Regions from separate parts of the Bacillus mexicanus genome, predicted to be linked through region 2. Evidence: a T-box and tRNA genes for the amino acid it is inferred to sense, from the RefSeq annotation. Region 2 holds a T-box; the other holds one or more tRNA genes.
What was found. The T-box of region 2 lies ahead of ileS (isoleucine--tRNA ligase). A T-box ahead of a tRNA ligase gene usually reads a tRNA of that ligase, here a tRNA-Ile.
Positions count from the first base shown of each region.

Region 1: it has a tRNA-Ile gene. The T-box ahead of ileS (isoleucine--tRNA ligase) is inferred to sense a tRNA for this amino acid. The anticodon was not compared.

Region 1 covers NZ_JBCEYV010000001.1:11-3,379, forward strand. The annotation lists partial or broken rRNA gene AAGG74_RS00005 (23S ribosomal RNA) at 1-77, shown strand, start outside; rRNA gene rrf (5S ribosomal RNA) at 131-246, shown strand; tRNA gene AAGG74_RS00015 (tRNA-Val) at 269-344, shown strand; tRNA gene AAGG74_RS00020 (tRNA-Thr) at 370-445, shown strand; tRNA gene AAGG74_RS00025 (tRNA-Lys) at 483-558, shown strand; tRNA gene AAGG74_RS00030 (tRNA-Leu) at 569-655, shown strand; tRNA gene AAGG74_RS00035 (tRNA-Gly) at 661-735, shown strand; tRNA gene AAGG74_RS00040 (tRNA-Leu) at 750-835, shown strand; tRNA gene AAGG74_RS00045 (tRNA-Arg) at 845-921, shown strand; tRNA gene AAGG74_RS00050 (tRNA-Pro) at 937-1,013, shown strand; tRNA gene AAGG74_RS00055 (tRNA-Ala) at 1,019-1,091, shown strand; tRNA gene AAGG74_RS00060 (tRNA-Met) at 1,112-1,188, shown strand; tRNA gene AAGG74_RS00065 (tRNA-Ile) at 1,191-1,267, shown strand; tRNA gene AAGG74_RS00070 (tRNA-Ser) at 1,274-1,366, shown strand; tRNA gene AAGG74_RS00075 (tRNA-Met) at 1,384-1,460, shown strand; tRNA gene AAGG74_RS00080 (tRNA-Asp) at 1,469-1,545, shown strand; tRNA gene AAGG74_RS00085 (tRNA-Phe) at 1,558-1,633, shown strand; tRNA gene AAGG74_RS00090 (tRNA-His) at 1,653-1,728, shown strand; tRNA gene AAGG74_RS00095 (tRNA-Gly) at 1,738-1,811, shown strand; tRNA gene AAGG74_RS00100 (tRNA-Ile) at 1,827-1,903, shown strand; tRNA gene AAGG74_RS00105 (tRNA-Asn) at 1,914-1,988, shown strand; tRNA gene AAGG74_RS00110 (tRNA-Ser) at 1,992-2,082, shown strand; tRNA gene AAGG74_RS00115 (tRNA-Glu) at 2,113-2,184, shown strand; gene AAGG74_RS00120 (TspO/MBR family protein) at 2,421-2,888, opposite strand; gene AAGG74_RS00125 (yteA family sporulation protein) at 3,231-3,369, opposite strand, start outside.
Region 2 covers NZ_JBCEYV010000001.1:1,133,003-1,136,371, forward strand. The annotation lists gene ileS (isoleucine--tRNA ligase) at 1-1,289, opposite strand, end outside; T-box leader at 1,342-1,568, opposite strand; gene divIVA (septum site-determining protein DivIVA) at 1,631-2,125, opposite strand; gene AAGG74_RS05995 (YlmH family RNA-binding protein) at 2,219-2,992, opposite strand; gene AAGG74_RS06000 (YggT family protein) at 3,054-3,326, opposite strand; gene sepF (cell division protein SepF) at 3,333-3,369, opposite strand, start outside.

The DNA.
Region 1 (3,369 bases), 1.1 Mb from region 2:
TCAGGTTGATAGGTCTGAGGTGGAAGTGTGGCGACACATGGAGCTGACAGATACTAATCGATCGAGGACTTAACCACATTTGAATGATGTTACATCTGTTATCTAGTTTTGAGAGAACACTCTCAACTTGTTTGGTGGCGATAGCGAAGAGGTCACACCCGTTCCCATGCCGAACACGGAAGTTAAGCTCTTCAGCGCCGATGGTAGTCGGGGGTTTCCCCCTGTGAGAGTAGGACGCCGCCAAGCAATTGCACGTTAGTGCAATTATGGAGGATTAGCTCAGCTGGGAGAGCATCTGCCTTACAAGCAGAGGGTCGGCGGTTCGAGCCCGTCATCCTCCACCATTATACATATCGGTTTTACATATAGGCCGGTGTAGCTCAATTGGTAGAGCAACTGACTTGTAATCAGTAGGTTGGGGGTTCAAGTCCTCTTGCCGGCACCACTTTTATATGTTATTATATTCAAGTCTCTTATAAGAAGAGCCATTAGCTCAGTTGGTAGAGCATCTGACTTTTAATCAGAGGGTCGAAGGTTCGAGTCCTTCATGGCTCACCATTTCCATATTGCGGATGTGGCGGAATTGGCAGACGCGCTAGAATCAGGCTCTAGTGTCTTTACAGACGTGGGGGTTCAAGTCCCTTCATCCGCACCAATTTTGCGGAAGTAGTTCAGTGGTAGAACACCACCTTGCCAAGGTGGGGGTCGCGGGTTCGAATCCCGTCTTCCGCTCCAACTATACCATCCACGCCGGGGTGGTGGAATTGGCAGACACACAGGACTTAAAATCCTGCGGTAGGTGACTACCGTGCCGGTTCAAGTCCGGCCCTCGGCATTGATTTTTGCGCCCGTAGCTCAATTGGATAGAGCGTTTGACTACGGATCAAAAGGTTAGGGGTTCGACTCCTCTCGGGCGCGCCATCATCTACATGAAATCGGGAAGTAGCTCAGCTTGGTAGAGCACATGGTTTGGGACCATGGGGTCGCAGGTTCGAATCCTGTCTTCCCGACCATTCTTGGGGCCTTAGCTCAGCTGGGAGAGCGCCTGCTTTGCACGCAGGAGGTCAGCGGTTCGATCCCGCTAGGCTCCACTTGGTTTCAATAAATATTTGGCGGTGTAGCTCAGCTGGCTAGAGCGTACGGTTCATACCCGTGAGGTCGGGGGTTCGATCCCCTCCGCCGCTACCAATGGACCTTTAGCTCAGTTGGTTAGAGCAGACGGCTCATAACCGTCCGGTCGTAGGTTCGAGTCCTACAAGGTCCACCACTATACGGAGGAATACCCAAGTCTGGCTGAAGGGATCGGTCTTGAAAACCGACAGGGGTGTCAAAGCCCGCGGGGGTTCGAATCCCTCTTCCTCCTCCATATATACTTTTAATCATCGCGGGGTGGAGCAGTTCGGTAGCTCGTCGGGCTCATAACCCGAAGGTCGCAGGTTCAAATCCTGCCCCCGCAACCAAAATAAATGGTCCGGTAGTTCAGTTGGTTAGAATGCCTGCCTGTCACGCAGGAGGTCGCGGGTTCGAGTCCCGTCCGGACCGCCATTTTAAATATAAGGCTCGGTAGCTCAGTTGGTAGAGCAACGGACTGAAAATCCGTGTGTCGGCGGTTCGATTCCGTCCCGAGCCACCATTTATTAATATATGTTTTGGCGGTTGTGGCGAAGTGGTTAACGCACCAGATTGTGGCTCTGGCATTCGTGGGTTCGATTCCCATCAATCGCCCCAAATAAAGTTGCGGGTGTAGTTTAGTGGTAAAACCTCAGCCTTCCAAGCTGATGTCGTGGGTTCGATTCCCATCACCCGCTCCATTTCTATATCGTCATGGGCCTGTAGCTCAGCTGGTTAGAGCGCACGCCTGATAAGCGTGAGGTCGATGGTTCGAGTCCATTCAGGCCCACCATGACTTATATTCCACAGTAGCTCAGTGGTAGAGCTATCGGCTGTTAACCGATCGGTCGCAGGTTCGAATCCTGCCTGTGGAGCCAATTGGAGAAGTACTCAAGTGGCTGAAGAGGCGCCCCTGCTAAGGGTGTAGGTCGTGTAAGCGGCGCGAGGGTTCAAATCCCTCCTTCTCCGCCATATGATTACAAATATAAGTTCTCAACTATCGGCCCGTTGGTCAAGCGGTTAAGACACCGCCCTTTCACGGCGGTAACACGGGTTCGAATCCCGTACGGGTCATCCAGAAACCTTGTAGAATATGCAAGGTTTTTAATTTTTATAAATCCTGATATGCTTTAGAATTAACAGGTAAGCGAGGATTTTAACACTAGTCCTGAGAACAGAGTCTAATGGACAAAGCAAACAACTGTGGCGTTCGAACTCTATTTATTGCAGAAAGAAAAGAAGCGATATAAGTTATAAATGAAATTTTGTCAACAATCTGAAAAGCCGCTCTTACAGCGGCTTTTTTTGATTTACAGATTCATGGAATAGATTGTAAAAGATAAGAACGTTGCAAACGCACTCCATAATACATAAGGCAAAAGAAGATAGCTAGCAGCCATGCTGTATTTTTTTGCAATGAACATTAATAGGAATGCAGTGATCGCGACAAGCAAGCAGTCAATCGATGCAGCGAGCAAATTTTTTTGAGTGAATTGAAAATAGCTGAATGCCTGATTCAGCACGAAGTTAACCAAAAGTATTATCCAAAAGCTTTTCGCTTTTTTAAATGAACACGCTGCAAATACTATGGTAGCTGAAAGGGAGATCAGGGCAAACAGGATCGCCCAAACGATGCCGATCGCAGATCCTGTCGGTGTCCAGTTCGGTTTTTTCAGTGAATGGTACCATTGTTGGTCAATTGGAAACAAGTATCCTGCTGCTGAAAACAGCGCATAGGTAATTACAAAAACGGCTATGGCACCGACAATTTTCTTCATATTTGCAACCTCCATATGTATTTATTTTGCATTTGTACTTACCCTATCTTTTATAAAGATTAAACTCCCGATATGGGGAAAAGATGGGCTTAAATCAGTACTTTATTGGTTCTTATTTTTCCATAAAATAGATTTAGGAACGTATTTTTCGCGAATGACATCGTAAAGTCACTTATTAGAGAACTGATTAGCATCACATTGAATGTTTCGTCATTCCACACGAAGGAGAGTCTGTTGAAAAATTGCTGGAGGGCAAGCGACATGACATTGGGCAGCAAAAGGGTTATTTGAAGCTGATGACCGATGTGATGAAAATGTACAAGAACCCCCTTTAACGGGGGTTCAATCAGCATGGAGGTCGCCGAATGTGGTCATGATTCCTTCTTCATCGAGTTCTTCCTCATAACGTTCATGGGCTCTGCTTTGATAAACTGTAATTTCTTTGCCTGTAATATCTGTTGCAATGAAATTTTCGTACGAC
Region 2 (3,369 bases):
TTTGTTTCTTTAATGGCATCCAGCAGGTCTGATCTGAAGTCTTTAATTGACGCAAACCATTGTGCTGTCGCTCTGAAAATGGTTGGTTTTTTTGTTCTCCAATCGTGCGGGTAAGAGTGAGTAATGAATTCAAGTTTTACAAGCGCGCCTTTTTCATCAAGCTGCTGTGTGATTACTTTGTTCGCATCATCATAAAACATGCCTTCAAAGCCTGGAGCTTCACTTGTCATGACACCTTTTGCATCAACTGGGCATAACACATCTAAGCCATATTTCTGGCCGATGATGAAGTCATCTTCCCCGTGTCCCGGCGCTGTATGAACACAGCCTGTTCCGGCATCAGTTGTGACGTGTTCGCCAAGCATAACGAGAGAGTCTCTGCCATACAGCGGGTGTTCTGCGATAATGTTCTCAAGGTCTTTCCCTTTGATCGTTCTCGTCACTTCATATTGATCAAATCCGCAGGCAGCGGCCACATTTTCGACTAAATCACTGGCTACGACAAAGCGGTCTTCACCTGCTGCCACCACGCTGTACTCAAAATCAGGGTGCACTGAAATTCCGAGGTTCGCCGGAATTGTCCAAGGCGTTGTTGTCCAGATGATAATACGCTCGCCGTTTTCAAGAACGCCTTTTCCGTCTTTCACACCGAAAGCAACATAAATAGATGCTGAACGTTTATCTTGATATTCAATCTCTGCTTCGGCCAAAGCTGACTCACTTGAAGGTGACCAGTTAACTGGTTTAAGGCCTTTGTAAATGTAGCCTCGTTTTGCCATTTCACCAAATACGCGAATTTGCTGCGCTTCGTATTCCGGTTTTAATGTCACATACGGATTTTCCCAATCACCGCGGACACCAAGACGTTTAAACTGCTCACGCTGTCCTTCGATTTGTTTCCAAGCGTACTCTTCACACAGCTTGCGAAATTCCGCTACTGACATTTCTTTGCGGTTTACTTTTTTGTTTTTTGTAAGAGCTGTTTCAATTGGCAATCCGTGTGTATCCCAGCCCGGTACATACGGTGCATTGTAGCCGCTCATTGATTTGTAGCGGACAATAAAGTCCTTCAGTATCTTGTTAAGTGCATGGCCCATATGGATATCGCCGTTTGCATACGGAGGTCCGTCATGTAGAACAAATTTCGGGCGGTCTTTCGTCCGTTCCTGTACAAGACGATAGATATCCTCTTCCTCCCATTTCTTTTGAATGTCAGGCTCACGGTTGGGCAAATTTCCACGCATCGGGAAATCCGTTTTCGGCATTAAGAGCGTATCTTTAAAATCCATTTTCATTCCTCCACTGCATTTTTTCAGAAAATAAAAAAAGCCCTCTCATCCCATAAGGGACGAGAAAGCTTATCTCGCGGTACCACCCTTTTAGAAAAAGCTAACATACGCTTTTTCCACTCGAGCATCGTAACGTGATGAACGTCCTAACCTACTGTGAGTTCAGAAAGGAAACTTAAGGGCTGATCTACATGATTCCGGCCATCCCGGACTCTCACCATCTCCGGGTCGCTATGAAGGCCTGAAGGAAACATGACTGTCCCTTTCAACCGTCTTTTCATCTGAATTTATGAACGTATTATATTCGACAAGCTAAGAATATGTCAAGATACTCAGAGAATTTATTCCTTTTCGTCAAAGACTGCATCGACTTCATACTCGAGCAAATGATCCCAATCGTCATTTTTCAGAAGATCGAGCTGAGCTTCAATTAGCATTTGGAAACGTGTTCTGAATACTTTAGACTGTTTTTTCAGCTCTTCAATTTCCATGGCGATTTTTCTTGATTTTGATAAAGATTCGTTGATAATACGATCAGCGTTTTTCTCTGCTTCCCGAACGATCAGCTTTGCTTCTTTTTGAGAATTGCGTTTTACGTCTTCAGCTGCCTCTTGAGCAACTAAAATCGATTTATTCAGCGTTTCTTCAATATTAGCAAAGTGACCGATTCTTTCATCGAGCTCATTGACTTTCGCTTCAAGCTCTGTTTTCTTCCGAAGAACAATTTCGTAATCTTTTCGGACTTGTGCTAGAAATTCATTTACTTCATCTTCATCATATCCGCGAAAACTTTTTGTAAATGTCTTGTTGTGAATATCATTTGGCGTTAATGGCATCATGCCACCTCCATTTTTACATTTCAGTACAGTTATCTAGTTCACATTATAAAACAAATTTCGCACAGATGGAGAAAAAAACTGAAAAAACGACTATTTTTGTCGTTCAAACGTAACTCTCCACTTGTCTTTTTTGGTTTTTCCTTCGATTTTTGTTAAGCTGCAGCGGCCAAAGCCTCTGATAGACAGCATGTCCCCTTCCGCCACCAAATATGAAGGATCTTCAACTACCTTCCAGTTCACTTTGACGAGCCCGTTTTTCACGAGCGTTTGTGATTTCTGGCGGGATTGCCTGCTCACAGAGGCGCAGACGGCGTCAAGCCTTAATGAAGAAACCGTGTCATCTCTTATTTCGACATCAACTGCTGGAATGTTAAGGTCTGACAAGTCAATTTTCTCTAAGCTGACCGCCGCTTTTCCTGCTTGGGTCAGCTGTGCAGCCACAAAATCAGCGATATCGGCTGAGACAATCAATTGCACTGATGTCTCAGAAAACACGATGTCACCGAATTTTTGCCGTTTTAAACCTATGCCCATTAATGCGCCAAGCAGAGATCGGTGATCTACCGAGACAAATTTTTCAGCATAACGGACGTGAAACGCCTGCAGTTCAAAATCTGATTCTTCCGGCGTGATGTACTCCGGATAGAGAATGGCCCGTTTTCGTTCCGCTCGGTCATATCCGCCGGAAAAAGCAACCCCGACGTCCGTTTGCCCCGTAACAGCAGAGAGGATGACCTGCTCTCGGGGATCTAAGAAGTCGGTCAGCTTCATCCGATATTGCTCCTGGACAATACTTTTCCATTCGAGCGCCTGATCAATAAAGGCCCGCTCGTCTTTTCTGAAGTGCTGATAAATATCGCTCATCGTCTTTCCCTTCTATGTAAAGAGGCTTGGCTGCTGCCAAGCCCCTATCAAACTGTCACAATTAAAATACAATCATGCGATAAAGCCCCCACAAGCCAAGTGACGCAAATCGAAGCACAATGATAGCTACGATTGGTGAAATATCCAGCATTGCGATCGGAGGGATGATTTTTCTGAACGGTTCGAGATATGGTTCGCAAATCGAAGCTAAAAAACGCCCGACTGCCGTTTCCCTTGTACTCGGCACCCATGACATAAAAATATATATGATCAAGGCAAATGAGTATATTTTGATTAATAAAGCTAAAACCGAAAAAACTTGATAAAGGATCATCTCGCTTTACCACCTCTGATGTTCGTCTTCAGATATGAGCTCA